DNA from 2 places in the Shewanella sp. SM68 genome. Region 2 is predicted to be linked to the other one. Evidence: predicted binding sites of a transcription regulator. Region 2 holds the regulator's gene; the other holds the start of a gene.
What was found. Region 2 encodes sigma-54, which starts transcription at its own class of promoters, with help from an activator protein. Its sites were predicted from a motif close to GTTGGCACGNNNNTNGNNT; they were not measured.
Positions count from the first base shown of each region.

Region 1: L5M40_RS02900 (YccF domain-containing protein) is a predicted target of sigma-54. The motif match lies at 5,631-5,649, and genes of this name have one in related genera.

Region 1 covers NZ_JAKKRU010000001.1:667,705-675,473, reverse strand. The annotation lists gene L5M40_RS02925 (DUF6508 domain-containing protein) at 1-80, shown strand, start outside; gene L5M40_RS02920 (AMP-binding protein) at 220-1,932, shown strand; gene L5M40_RS02915 (substrate-binding periplasmic protein) at 2,277-3,023, shown strand; gene L5M40_RS02910 (M14 family metallopeptidase) at 3,189-4,229, shown strand; gene L5M40_RS02905 (alpha/beta fold hydrolase) at 4,226-5,116, shown strand; gene L5M40_RS02900 (YccF domain-containing protein) at 5,152-5,559, opposite strand; gene L5M40_RS02895 (pyridoxal-phosphate dependent enzyme) at 5,827-6,876, shown strand; gene L5M40_RS02890 (NrtR DNA-binding winged helix domain-containing protein) at 6,938-7,651, shown strand.
Region 2 covers NZ_JAKKRU010000005.1:252,525-260,293, reverse strand. The annotation lists gene lptC (LPS export ABC transporter periplasmic protein LptC) at 1-25, shown strand, start outside; gene lptA (lipopolysaccharide transport periplasmic protein LptA) at 12-566, shown strand; gene lptB (LPS export ABC transporter ATP-binding protein) at 563-1,294, shown strand; gene L5M40_RS10890 (RNA polymerase factor sigma-54) at 1,402-2,880, shown strand; gene hpf (ribosome hibernation promoting factor) at 2,909-3,196, shown strand; gene ptsN (PTS IIA-like nitrogen regulatory protein PtsN) at 3,199-3,642, shown strand; gene rapZ (RNase adapter RapZ) at 3,639-4,493, shown strand; gene L5M40_RS10870 (HPr family phosphocarrier protein) at 4,480-4,755, shown strand; gene mgtE (magnesium transporter) at 5,012-6,376, shown strand; gene L5M40_RS10860 (molybdate ABC transporter substrate-binding protein) at 6,456-7,292, opposite strand; gene L5M40_RS10855 (OmpA family protein) at 7,558-7,769, opposite strand, start outside.

The DNA of each region.
Region 1 (7,769 bases), on a different contig from region 2:
TGTTACTGGCCATTGTTGAGCGGTTACAAAGCTTAAATGTGCCTAAGTCGAGTACTCATTTTGAGTTTCTCAGCCGCTAGCACTGGGCTTTAATGGATTGTTATCTAATAGTTTGTCTTACTCTTTAGTCTAATAAAGTGCTTTTTTACTTGTGACATGATCCGTGGATTGGTTAGTTTGGACCTCGCTAACCATAATAATAAATGCACGGAGGCCTTAATGTCAGTTCCTACAAGCCAAGTTATAAGCCCGCTCAATGTTAGCGAGTTTAGAGGCGAGTCATCACCGAAACTCGTTGAGAAGACCATAGGTCAATATCTTGATGAGATTGCGGCAACGTATCCCGACCAATTAGCTGTCGTAGTACACCATCAACATATCCGCTGGAATTACCGCCAATATCTTGCTCAAATCGATGCGCTCGCCACAGGACTCTTAAAACTCGGTATTAAGTCTGGTGATAGGGTAGGGATTTGGTCGCCTAACAATATCGAGTGGTGTTTAACCCAATATGCGACCGCTAAAATTGGCGCCATCATGGTGTGTATTAATCCTGCGTATCGTCCTGAAGAGTTGCAATACGCGCTAAGTAACGTGGGTTGTCGCGCGGTAATTTGTGCTGATAAGTTTAAATCCAGCAATTATCTTGAGATGCTATATGAATTGGCGCCTGAGCTAACTTCTTGCCCAGCGGGTAAATTACAAGCTAAAGCCGTACCTGAGCTTGAATTTGTGATCCGTATGGGCGCAGAGAAATCCGTCGGTATGTTGAATTTTGATGACTTGATCGTTGATGTGACCGCCGCTGACAGGATAATGCTCGAGAGTATTGCTAAGGAATTAAGCCCATACGATGCGATTAATATCCAGTTTACCTCTGGTACGACGGGCAGCCCGAAAGGTGCGACCCTATCCCATCATAACATATTGAATAATGGCTATTTAGTCGCAGAGGCGATGAAGTTTACCTGTCACGATAAACTCTGTATTCCAGTACCTCTATACCATTGTTTTGGCATGGTACTCGGCAGTTTAGTCTGCTTAGCCAAAGGCGCAACTGCTGTGTTCCCCGGAGAATCCTTTGATCCACTGACGACATTGCAAGTGATTGAGCAAGAGCGTTGCACCGCTTTGCATGGCGTACCGACCATGTTTATTGCCGAGTTGGAACACCCAGAATTTGCTCGTTTTGATTTGAGTTCCTTACGTACCGGCGTGATGGCGGGGGCAACTTGTCCTGAAGAAGTGATGCGACGTGTACAAAACCTGATGTATATGAAGGAAGTGCTGATTGGCTATGGTCAGACCGAATGCAGTCCGCTCAATCACATTACTGAAATCGACTCACCCGTAGAGAAACGCGTTCTCACCGTTGGCCGTGCTTTACCCCATACCGAAGTAAAAATTGTCGATGAATTTGGCGAAGTGCTGCCAATTAATCAACCCGGTGAAGTTTGTAGTCGCGGTTACTGCATTATGCAGTGTTATTGGAATGATCCTGAGAAAACGGCGGCAACCATAGACAGTCAAGGCTGGCTACATTCGGGCGATATTGGCCAAATGGATGAGCAAGGTTATGTGCAAATTGTGGGGCGCATTAAAGATATAATTATTCGCGGCGGCGAGAATATTTATCCCCGTGAGATTGAAGAGAAACTTTACACCCATAAAGATGTGCAGGATGCGGCGGTCTTTGGCGTTCAAAGCGATAAATACGGCGAGGAAGTGTGTGCTTGGATCAAAGTCCGCTCAGGAGCCGCGATTACAGAGGCTGATATTCGTCATTTTCTCACCGAGAAATTCGCCTACTTTAAAGTGCCGCGCTACATCAAGTTTGTGGATCAGTATCCAATGACAGTGACGGGAAAAATTCAGAAATTCAAAATGCGCGAGCTGATGTATCAAGAGTTATATGAAGATATTAATGCTTAAGTGATGTGATTTTGCGAGTGCGCTTTTTTGACTTTCAAGCCGCGCAATGTGGCTTGAATTTTATTCTATCTAGCTATTTCGGTTAGCAGATAAACGAACAAGCTAATTGGCTAATGAAAAAGTTGGCGAGTCATACCATCAAGTCAAGCTGCATGTTGAGTTAGCTTTCGCTGCTAATGTCGTTATTCTAATTGTAACAAAACTTCACTTCCCCGCTGTGGCTTGATGGCTATACTAAAACTAGTCATAAAATCTAACCAGTCATAAAATCTCGGCAGATAAAAACGAAAGCGTTAAGTTGTCGATGATGTAGTCGTAAATCCATGTAGGCAAAGGAGTACTAAATGGTTCGATGGCGTTCAATGCTCCTTGTGTATTGTCTTTCCTTTATGGGATTGAGCGTAGCTAAAGCGGATACCTTAATGCTCACTTCTTTACTTTGGCCGCCTTATTCAGGAGAGCAATTAACGGAGCAGGGTGCCAGTATTGCCGTGGTACGGGCGGCGCTGAACGTTATGGGACATCAGTTAAAAGTGGATTTTTATCCGTGGAGCCGCGCTGTCAAACTTACGACTATGCCGAACTCTGACTACATAGGTTATTTTCCTGAATACTATGTAGAGACAGAAAAGTTTATCTTTTCAAAACCGATTGGCGAAAGTCCATTGGGGCTGGTGGAGCAAAAGTCCCATCCAGTAAGTTGGAATTATATTGAAGATCTTAATCGCTATACCTTAGGTGTGGTGAAAGATTATGTGAATACTCAGGCCTTAGATCGCATGATCGTTTCCGGTGTACAGCGGACTGAAGCTGTGACTTCGGATGAGCATAATGTCAAAAAAGTTGCCGCAGGTCGGATTGATGCCGCGGTGATTGATGTCAACGTTCTGCACTATTTACTCAAGCAAAAGCCCTTACAGCCGCTGGCGACAAAGTTGCAAATCAATCGGCAAATTCTGGCGAATAAGCAGCTCTATATCGCGTTTCGTAATACAGAAGAGGGACGGCGTTGGCGAGATATTGTTGACCAAGGTTTAGCGCAGGTTGACGTAGAAACCATCATTGGAGAGCTACTTTATCGTGAAGACTAATGTAGGGTTTTAGGATAGTTTATTCTTTGTTTTACTCGTTATTTTTCTGCTTATTTCCCCGTACAGTCACTTCTGATATGCAGTTTGTCATCATTTTGTCTTTGTTCACTATTAGTATCACTTTAACGGCATGAGTTGTTCTCTCATTTTATTGATTAAGGTGACATGAAGAAACTTCCTTTTGAGCTTCCATTTGAGTTAGATACGCTGCAGCAACTCATTGATACTCATCATCTTAAGTTAGATTATCAGATCCTTGCCGACATTCCATTCCGCCAAGAGCATTTCCCCCTTTACAGTGTTGAGTTAGGTGGTACAGATACGCCTTGTCCGACAGTACTCTTTGTGGGGGGCGTGCATGGGGTTGAGCGTATTGGATCTCAAGTTATTTTGGCATTGTTAAACAGTTTATTGCAGCGGCTTGTTTGGGATAAACACCTACAACAGATGTTAACGGGCCTGCGGTTAGCTTTTGTACCTGTAGTGAATCCTGTTGGGTTATTCATGGGAACGCGGGGCAATGGTAATCAAGTGGATTTGATGCGTAACGCTCCGATAGAATCCCGTGAAAAAGTGTCCTTTATGGTGGGAGGACAGCGTATATCGTCACGGCTGCCCTGGTATCGCGGTATTGGGGGAATGGAGCTGGAAACTGCGGGTTTAGTTGCCTATGTACAACAACTGTTGAGTCGCAGCACAAGTTTGATTTCGCTCGATGCCCACTCGGGATTTGGCTTGAGTGATCATATCTGGTTCCCCTACGCCCATACCCGTACCGCCTTCGAAAATGCCAATTATATTTTTCATCTAAAACAATTATTTGAACAGAGTTATCCCCATCACGGCCATTATCGGTTGGCGCCGCAGAGCCAGTTTTATCGCACTCATGGTGATATTTGGGATTATCTCTATCGCCAGCACCAAGTGGCTGATCCTTCTGCTCAGGTGCCATTTTTACCTTTGACATTAGAGATGGGATCTTGGGCATGGATAAAGAAGAATCCTAGACAAATATTTAATTTTGCTGGCTTTTTTAATCCACAAAAAACACATCGTCACCATAGGATTTTACGCAGGCATACAGTACTCATGCAATTTATGATGGAAGCGGCCTATGCCCAATCGTTAGAGCAGTTAACACCTGAACGTTTGACTGAGCTGACAGAGCGTGCGCGGCATTATTGGTATCGGGAGTCTCAGTCATGACAACTTGGGTGTTATTAAGGGGATTAATGCGTGATCAGCGCCATTGGAATGGTTTCGATCAGCGTCTGCGACAAAAGGGATTGCGAGTGCTGACACCGGATCTTCCGGGCAATGGGACGCTATCCCACGAATTAAGTCCGCTTAAGATTGCTGATTATGCCCATGCCGTGTGGCAGCAATTAGATGAGCAGGTACAGGAAGGGGAGACTATTTATCTCCTCGGCTTGTCTATGGGCGGTATGTTGGCGTTGGAAATGGCATGCCAGCGACCTTGGCAGATAAGGCATGCCTTTGTATTAAACAGCAGTGCGGCGAATTTATCGTATTGGTATCAAAGATTTAATCCGCTGAATGCATTGAAGGCTTTTTTCATGCGTGCTCGGGGTAACGCTTTACATCCAATCGAGTCGACTATAGTGCGTTTAACCAGTTTTCGTCATCGGCGAGACCGAGAGTTAATTGTCAAGTGGAGTGAGTTTCGCCGCGATACCACACCAAGTAGACGCAATGTATGGCGACAACTTTGGGCGGCTTTTCAATACCAATGTCCATTGACAGTGGAAGTACCGATAACTGTGCTCTGCGGTGACCGTGATGCGCTGGTGAGTATGGCATCGAGTAAGGCGTTAGCACGGCATTTTTACACTGATTTGATTGTACTCGCGTATTGTGGTCACGATGCCGCTATAGATACACCCGCAAAACTGGCGCATTATCTGTTGGAAATTGTGGGGGCGACTAAGCCGCAAGTGCAGTTTTCTGTGGATAGTGAGCCTGCCAATACTCAATATGATTGCAACGATTTATTGGAGGAAGAAATAGCCTTAAACGAAGCGATATTTGCTGTATGGGATGACAAAGCGCTATCCACTCTTGAAACCAAATAATCGAGAGTGAATAGCGCAGTTAACACATTGTCTTATTAAGCTTTAGCCACTACGGTTTGGCCTATCGGTGTGAGGCTGATTAAAGCTAACTTAAGATGTTGTATCCCAAAGGGAATACCGATAATCGTCACAAAACAAGCTAAGGCGTGGACCAAATGCCCTATGGCTAACCAGATCCCAAACAGTAAGAACCAAATGATATTTCCTACCATGCCTAATGCACCTGTGCCCAAGTCTTCACGTCCAGTTAAGTGGCGACGGTTCATTTGTTCTTGGCCGAAGGGCCAAAAGGTCATTTCGCCGATAACAAAACAGGCGCGGCCGAAGGGAATACCAATGATACTGATAAAACACAGGATACCTGCGAGCCACCAAGCGAGTCCCATCACAAATCCGCCGAGTACAAACCAAGCTATGTTGAATATTAAGCGTAATACAGCCATTGAAAGCTCCTTATGTTTACCCTGTTAGCCTTTATCGTTAGCTTCGATAAATTGAATATATGTCAATGTCTAAGCGATAACTATGCCAACTATTTAAATTGTTCATAATCAATTGGTTAATTATATGTATTCGAGATTCATGTGTCATTTTCACTAGTTTTTCGCCAAATTGATAATTTCTTAAGGGCGTAACAGGAAGGGCGGAGTTACACTAGCCTTCCCTTAACTGGTTTAAAAACCAGAGAATTTAATCGTTTGAGTAGCTTGATGTTTGCAAATTCCCCTGTCGATACATTTGCCTTTGCTGGCAGAGACATATTCCTAAAACGTGATGATTTACTGCATCCGGCGTTTAGTGGCAATAAAGCTCGCAAATTCGGCTATTTTTTAGATCATGAGTTTGCAGGCATCAGCAAGGTGATAGGTCACGGCTCGCCATTGGCTAACTCACTGTATTCATTGTCAACATTAGCGAAGATGAAAGGCTGGCAGTGTGATTTTTATGTAGATCATATTGCCAGTCAAATAGTTAAACATCCCACGGGCAATTATGCTGCCGCCTTAGCAAATAGCGCCAATATTATCGATTTAAGTGTGTTAATGGCGCAAAAGCAGACGTTTACTCAGTCGCAATCTGAACCTCAGGTTTTGTTAGAGATTAATGCTAGATCTGAGCCTGCTTTGCAAACGGGTAGTGCGCGACTGAGTTGCCAAGATTATATCGAGGCTCAAGTGCTCGCGAATGAACCGACGGCGCTGTTTATCCCAGAGGGCGGACGCTGTTCCTACGCTGAATACGGGGTAAATGTATTGGCGCAAGAAATAGTGCAATTTGCGCAGGCGAATGATTTAGTCGATTTAACGGTCTTTTTACCGTCGGGGACGGGGACGACAGCGTTATTTTTAAATCAGTACTTTATTCGTCAGCAAACGGCTATTCGCGTCGTGACTTGCGCCGTGGTGGGGGGCGATGATTATTTACGTTTACAATTCTCTATGCTTAATCCAAACACTCTCGAGCATCCACAGATTGTTAATGTCGGCAAGAAATATCATTTTGGTAAACTTTATCCGGAATTTTATGCCATGTGGCAGCGGGTCTGCGCCTCAGGCGTGCAGTTTGAATTACTCTACGATCCCTTAGGTTTTATTGTGCTTGAGGAATATTTACAAGGCGGAGGCTCTCGTCCAGTGATGTATATTCACCAAGGTGGCTTACTCGGGAACGAGACCATGTTGCCGCGTTATCAGCGTAAATTTGGCCAAAGTAGCTATGCCCACGGTGCCAGATATTTACTTAGTGACGCTAAGACATAATGTGTTTGAAGCTGTGTCATGCCTAAGTTAAGCTTATGACATTGAATGATGGGGAATACTCATGACTGAAGCGGAATATCTTGCCAATTACGATCCTAAGGCTTTTAAGGCTCAGCTACTGACAGTGGATGCCGTATTGTTTACCTATCACGATCAGCAACTTAAAGTACTCTTAGTACAACGCTCAAATCATCCATTTTTAGGTTTATGGGGATTACCAGGAGGGTTTATCGATGAAAATTGCGATCAATCCCTTGAGCAAACTGTATTACGTAAACTGCATGAGAAAACCGCAGTAGTGCCACCTTATATTGAGCAGCTATGCACTGTGGGTAATCGTAGTCGCGATGTAAGAGGTTGGTCTGTGACTGTGTGTTATACCGCCTTGATGAGTTATCAAGCTTGCCAAATTCAGATTGATTCAGTGAGTGATGTTAAGTGGTGGCCATTAGCAGATGTGTTGCAGATGCCCTTGGCGTTTGATCATCTGCAGTTAATTGAGCAAGCGCGGGAACGCTTAACACAAAAAGCCTTATATTCTTTAGTGCCAGGATTTGCACTGTCTGAACCTTTTACCTTGCCAGAACTGCAGCATGTACATGAGGTTTTACTGGGCAAGCCTATCCAAGGTAAATCCTTTCGCCGCCGGGTTGAACAGGCCGATTTATTGATCGATACGGGATTAAAGCGCACCGAACGTGGTCGTCCTGCTAATTTATACCGCTTGAAACCCAATACCGCATCGTATCGCTTCTTAAGAAATTTAGAATGTTGATCACAGTGAATGTGGATTTAAGCCAGATATTCACCTTGCTCAATATGAGTTACGGCGACTGCTTATGCCTTATTCATGGTGACTTTGAATCAGTAAAGGCTGTTTAATTACTGATTTT
Region 2 (7,769 bases):
AGTAGGAACATATGAAGCAAAATAACGTATTACTTGCCAGCCTAATGCTAATTATGAGCATGAGTGCTTTCGCGAAAGTCGGCGACTTAAAGCAAGAAGTCAAAATTAAAGCTGTGAGCCAAACTGCGGATATCAAAAACAACCAGATCATCTTCTTTGGTCCGGTGGAAGTTACCCAAGGCTCAATAAAAATCCAAGCAAATGAACTGCGTGCATTTTCCGCTGAAGGTGAAAATAGCAAAACTTTGGTCGCCACAGGCAACCCTGCTACGTATAGCCAAATATTAGACGATGGCCGCCCAGCATCGGCAAGCGCGAAAGAAATTCGTTACGATATGGCAAGCCGCACCTTAACACTGAAAGGTATGGCGTCATTAGATCAAGCGGGTAGCCAAGTTACAGGCAATTTAATCCGCTATAACATGATTCAACAGAAATTGATGGCCGAGAGTACTGGCAGTGGTGACGATCGCGTGATCACTATTATTCAGCCAGAAAACTATCAAGATGATGCTAAATCAGATGCTCCAGCGGATAAACCTGTGAAAAAGCAGGACTCTAAATGACCCAAATCACCTTAAGAGCACAAAATCTGGCGAAAAGTTACAAGAGTCGCCAAGTGGTTAAAGACGTCAGTCTGACGGTAAAAACCGGTCAAGTCGTTGGCCTACTCGGTCCAAACGGTGCAGGTAAAACCACGACCTTTTACATGGTTGTCGGGCTAGTGAAGAGCGATAAGGGACATATCTTTATCGACGATGATGATTTAACCGCAGATCCTATGCATCTGCGTGCCCGCAAAGGCATAGGTTACTTACCGCAGGAAGCCAGTATCTTTCGTAAGCTAACTGTTCATGACAACATCATGGCCGTACTGCAAACTCGTAAAGAACTTAAAAACGAAGAACGAGAAGAAGAACTAGAACATCTGCTCGAAGAGTTTCATATCACCCACATCCGTGACAGCCAAGGCATGTCATTGTCGGGTGGCGAACGTCGTCGCGTCGAAATTGCGCGGGCTTTAGCCGCTAATCCTAAGTTCATTTTGCTCGATGAACCGTTTGCCGGCGTCGATCCTATTTCGGTTATCGACATCAAGAAGATTATCGAACAACTCAAAAGTCGCGGCCTTGGCGTACTGATCACAGACCATAATGTCCGCGAGACATTAGATGTATGTGAACATGCTTATATTGTGAGTCACGGAAACCTGATTGCCGAAGGAACTCCAGCAGAGATCTTAGACAATCAGCAAGTTAGGGCTGTGTACTTAGGTGAACAATTCAGGCTATAGTTAATCGAGCGAAGCCTATGGAGACAATTTATACCGCCATTAGGCTTCACTCAAGATAATATTAAGCGACCTTATCCAACAATAATAACGTAGGGATCAGCGGTAACATGAAAGCGTCACTCCAGCTCAAACTGGGTCAACAGTTAACCATGACGCCACAATTACAACAGGCCATACGTCTGTTGCAACTGTCGTCATTAGAACTGCAGCAAGAGATCCAGCAAGCATTAGATTCTAATCCCCTTCTCGAGCTGGAAGAGGATCAATTCGACGCCACTAAAACCCCTGTAAACCAAACGCTATCCGATACGGATTTCAGTGAATCTAGCACTCTGCCACCAGAAAAAGACAGCTCCACCATAGACACGGCAGAGTCGCTAACCAAAGAATCCATACCCGATGAGCTCCCCATGGACACCACATGGGATGAAGTGTTTACCGCCTCCCCAAACTCAGGCCCCGGCGGCAGTCGTGAAGACGATATGCCCTTCCAAGGCGAGACCAGTGAAGGTTTGTACGAACACTTAGAATGGCAAAAAAACCTCACGCCGTTTTCTGAAACCGATTTAGCCATTGCCACCGCCATTATTGATGCCATCGACGATCAGGGCTATCTCACCCAAAGCACTGAAGAAATTCTCGAAGCCATGGGCAATCCTGAAGTTGAGCTTGACGAAGTCGAAGCCGTACTCAAGCGTATTCAGCATTTTGATCCCATAGGCGTTGCCGCCCGCGATTTAAGTGAATGCCTGCTGATCCAACTGTCGCATTTCGCCGCTGATACTCCCAACCTAGAAAACGCCCGTATGCTGATCAAAGATCATTTAGATCTGATCGCCGCCCGTGATTTTAGGTTATTGATGCGTAAGACTAAATTAAAAGAAGATGAATTAAGGGATGGTATAGCACTTATCCAAACCCTCAATCCTCGCCCAGGTTTGTTGATCACGCCCAATAATGACGAATACGTTATCCCAGATGTGTCTGTGTCGAAGAAAAATGGCCGCTGGGTCGTTGAGCTTAATCCTGACTGCATGCCAAAAATCAATGTAAATCAACATTATGCTTCTATGGCACGCAGTACCAAAAACCAAGCCGATAGCCAATTTATTCGCGGCCATCTGCAAGAGGCTAAATGGTTTATTAAGAGCTTAGAAAGCCGTAACGATACTTTGCTTAAAGTTGCTAATTGCATAGTGCAATATCAGCAAGGTTTCTTTGAGTATGGTGAAGAAGCCATGAAGCCTATGGTGCTTAACGATATTGCCGAAGCGGTAGAAATGCATGAGTCCACCATCTCACGGGTCACAACTCAAAAATACATGCATACCCCTAAGGGACTTTTTGAACTAAAATACTTCTTCTCTAGCCACGTCGGTACTGACGATGGTGGTGAGTGCTCATCCACAGCAATCAGAGCCTTTATAAAGAAACTGGTTGCAGCGGAAAACCAGAAAAAACCATTAAGCGATAGTAAGATGGCACAACTTCTGGCAGAACAAGGGATCAACGTAGCCCGCAGAACCATTGCGAAGTACCGAGAGGCTATGCTTATTCCACCTTCTAATCAGCGTAAAAGTTTATAACCTACAGTGGATATCGGAGGACGTTTCTATGCAAATAAACCTAAGTGGACACCATGTCGAAATTACCGAATCGTTACGTGCATATGTAGAAGAAAAGTTTTCAAAACTTGAACGCCATTTCGAACAGATCAATAATGTGCACGTTGTGCTCAATGTTGAGAAAATGCAACAGATTGCTGAAGCGAGAATAAACCTCATAGGTGGTGAAGTTTTTGCTACTTCAGAGCATGCTGACATGTATGCCGCTATAGACGCCCTGATTGACAAGCTTGACCGTCAGGTTATTAAACACAAAGAGAAGTTAACAAAACACTAATAATGGAACTTTGTACCATACTGCGGCCGGAGTGCACTACCTGCGCCACTCCGGGCAGCAAGAAAAAGGTACTGGAACTCATCAGCGACTTAGTCGCTGCCCAGTACCCGACCCTCTCATCTCAAGAGATATTCGAAAGCCTAGTGGCGCGCGAAAAGATGGGGAGCACAGGTATAGGTAACGGCATCGCCATTCCACATGGTCGACTAGCCGATATAGATCAGCCCATTGCCATACTAATTAAGTGTGAAGAGCCGATAGCATTTGATGCTATCGATAAGCAACCTGTTGATATTTTATTTGCACTACTGGTGCCTGCAGACCAATGTCAGCAGCACTTAAGTACCTTGTCTTGCATGGCCGAAAAGCTGAGCGACAAGCAAATATTAAAGCAATTACGCAAGACGCATGATGAAACGGAACTCTATCAGGTAATCACTGGATGAAACTGGTCATAGTGTCGGGCCGCTCAGGCTCAGGCAAATCTGTCGCCCTTAGGGTACTCGAAGATCTCGGCTATTATTGTGTCGATAACCTTCCCTTGCCATTGATTGGCAGTTTGCTTGAGCAACTCAAAGGCAGTAACGATCTCGTCGCCATCAGTGTCGACGTGCGTAACATGCCTGAGCAGGATAAGGTCTTAGTGAAACAACTCGCTAGCCTACCTCCAGATACTGAGTTAACGAGCTTCTTCCTTAACTCCAGCGATAAAATTCTGCTTAAGCGTTACAGCGAAACCCGCCGTTTGCATCCTTTGTCGAAGAGCCGAGTCTCTTTGCAAGAAGCGATAAAGCTGGAGGGAAAACTGCTCGAGCCTATGTCAAAACTGGTCGATCACTACATAGATACGTCGAATTTGAATATCTATGATTTAAGTGACCAAGTCAGACAAATTCTCCTTGGTAGTGTCGATAAAGAACTCGTGATCAACTTCGAGTCCTTTGGCTTTAAGCACGGAATGCCCACCGAAGCCGACTTTATGTTCGATGTGCGCTTCCTGCCCAATCCCCACTGGGAGTTGGCGCTGCGGCCATTGACTGGCTTAGATGAACCCGTAGCTGAGTTCTTAAATCGCCAACCACTGGTCAATAAGTTCATCTGGCAAATCGAAAATTTACTGGAGACTTGGCTGCCACACCTCGAGCGTAACAATCGCAGTTATTTAACGGTAGCCATTGGCTGCACAGGTGGACAGCACAGATCGGTTTACGTCGCAGAGCAATTGGCAAAACGCTTTAGTAACGGTAAACATAAAGTGTATGCCCGTCATCGAGAGCTCAACAATGCCAAAGCTTGAACGTCAGATAACTATCTGTAATAAGCTCGGTTTACATGCCCGTGCCGCCACTAAGTTGGTGGTACTGGCTTCCGAGTTTGATGCGACCATCACCTTAATCCAAGGCGATAAACAAGCATCGGCCGCCAGTGTGCTTGGCTTGCTGATGCTTGAAACTGGCATGGGTAAAACCATTAAGCTTATCGCCGAAGGCCCAGATGCAGAGCCGGCTCTCGATGCCATTTGTGCCTTAATCGACGCTAAGTTTGACGAAGCCTGTTAGTTTCACTTCACACTAAGCACTTCATCGTTAGTTTCACTTCATGTCTAGTTTAAAAAACTTGCCATTCACACATGGCAAAACATTTGTCGCTCGACGATACAAGCCACAGGCGATTACACTAGCGGTCATTGCGCTGGCGCTGGCCTTAACCTTACCTTAGCCGTCTTAATCTATGTCATCGACTGACGCTTAGTCACCGCTAAATCCTAGCCCAACACTAAGATCTCAAACCAATTTGCCGCACAATGGAGGACAAATGCCCGTAGATAATGCAGAAAACGATCACACCGGACATAGTCTTGACCAGTTAAACCAAGCGCTTAGCAGCGGCATGTTCGTACACGTGCGTAATATGCTGCAAAAAATGGCCGCCTCAGATATCGCGCTGATCTTAGAATCATCACCGCCAAGTGCCAGACAAGTACTGTGGCAGCTCATCGATCAAGAACAAATAGGCGACATACTCGATGAGTTGAGTGAAGAACTCAAAGACCCACTGATCCGCAGCATGAGCCCTGAGCGAGTCGCGAAAGCGACAGCAAGCATGGACACCGACGATCTCGCCTATATTCTGCGAAGTCTTCCCGACGCCGTTTACAAACAAGTGTTGCAGTCGATGACGGAACAAAATCGCCTGAGGGTAGAACAAGCCCTATCTTATCCAGATGAGACCGCCGGCAGCTTGATGAATACAGATACAGTCACCTTAAGACCCGATGTGAATATCGATGTGGTGCTGCGCTATCTTCGGCAAAGGGGCAACCTACCCGACACCACAGATACCTTATATGTGGTCGACAAACAGGACAAAGTCCTTGGCGGTGTTAGGCTGGCAGATCTGCTGACTTGCGCGCCAAGCACCACAATTCGCAATATCATGGATCCCAATATTCAAAGTATTCCGGTGAGCATGTCCGACAGCGAAGTCGCGCAGAAATTCGAACGCAATGACTGGGTATCGGCACCTGTCGTCGACTGTGATGGTAAGCTGCTCGGACGTATCACAATCGATGACGTAGTCGATGTTATCCGCGAAGATGCTGAACATTCCATGATGGGTATGGCGGGGATGGACGGAGATGAAGATACCTTTGGTCCTGTGCTAAAAAGTACCCTACGTCGCTCGCTCTGGCTCACGATTAACTTATTCGCCGCCCTGCTCGCCTCGTCGGTCAGCAATATGTTTGAAGGCACTATTGAGCAATTTGCCACTATCGCCATCCTAATGACGATTGTCCCTAGCATGGGCGGTGTTGCCGGTAATCAGACCTTAGCGCTCGTGATCCGTGGTATTGCTTTAGGCCATATCGGCCAAAGCAACGCCCGCTGGCTTATCGGTAAAGAGCTATCGATTGGTTTTCTCAATGGCTTGATGTGGTCGATTTTAGTCTTTGTCGCCGTGTGGCTATGGAAGGATGATATGGCACTGGCGGGATTAATTGGTAGCGCCATGCTGATCAACATGACAGTAGCTGGGCTTGCAGGTGCGAGTATTCCATTGATTTTAAAAAGACTTAAAATCGATCCTGCCCTCGCTGGCGGTATGGTGCTCACCACAGTCACTGACGTGGTTGGCCTGTTCGCCTTCCTCGGGTTAGCGACGCTCTACCTGATGAACTAACGCTTTAACAGTTTGAGCTAATAACAAAAACGGCACCTCAAAGGTGCCGTTTTTTATCCCGCTGGAAAACTAAAGAAGGCTATTTTGCCGGAGGTTGAAAACCATAACTGCTCAGAATCGCTTGGCCTTTTGTCGATAGAATAAACTCAGCTAACGGCGTAGCGGCAGTATTAGCGCCTTGTAAAACCAGTAAACCATAGTCGGCACCCACGGCGAGTTCCTGCGGTAAATCGATGATTTGTAAACTCGGCACTTCTTTTTTAGCCAGCACAGCATTAGTGCAATAGGTTAAAAAGATATCCGCTTGCTTGTTTTCCATCACCCAGCCATAGGGGTTGCGATCTTTAGGCGGTTTAACGCTCTCAGGGCCGCCCGTCAGTTGTAATGCCTTGGTCTCTAACGCGGCTTTCGCATTGGGTTTTACCGCTTCGGCCTTAGCAAAAACGGCCCAGGCATAATCACCCGCGGGGTCGGCTTTCGGGGTTGAGGTGCCGACTTTAATCTTAGGATCTAACAAGGTATCGAGTAACGTCGAACTCGTCACCTGAACTGTGTCTTGAGCAACAGCGCAGAGTTGATTACGGGCAAACATTTGCACCGCTTCGCCCTGACCCGAATCCACTAATGCCTGTGGATGTTTCATATTCGCCGAGGCAAAGATATCGACTTTTTCACCCTCTTGAATACGTTTTAACAATAAACCTGAGGGCGCATATTGCGCTACAACACTCATTTGCGACTGTGCTTGATAAGCAGCAATAATATCACTCATCGCAGCCTTTAAACTGCCTGCGGCGCGCAGTTCTATCGGCGCGGCTCCTGTGGTCACTTCGGCTTTCATCGGCACTCCTTGTACAGCAGTCACCATGATGACAGGGCTTAAACTCAAGGCTACTAACACATTTTTGCTTATCATAGTCATATTCTCCTTTAGGCACTAAAAGTCATTCTTGTGACTTATTCCCATACAGAACGTGAAATCAATAAAGGGATCAAGCTGAACTCATCCCAAGGTAATTAGCAGTGATATGTTTGTGGTGCAGGTCACTCAAGGTGCGCTTCATAAAGGACAAATTGTCTAATTGAAGCACGGCAAGCTAATCACTCAATTAGCCCACCACTGAAAACAAAAAAGTCGCCCCTGGCGACTTTTTCAGCGAGAACTTTGTGCTTAGACCAGACTATTTACCCGTTGGTATTAGTACGATCTCAACGCGGCGGTTTTGTGCTCGGCCATTTGCATTGGCATTTGATGCAATAGGACTCGCTTCACCCATACCTTTTGATTTTACACGGGCAGAGGCAACGCCTTTATTCATCAAGTAATTACCCACTTCGCTAGCACGGACCTGTGACAGACGTAAATTGTAAGAGTCTGAACCACTGCTGTCGG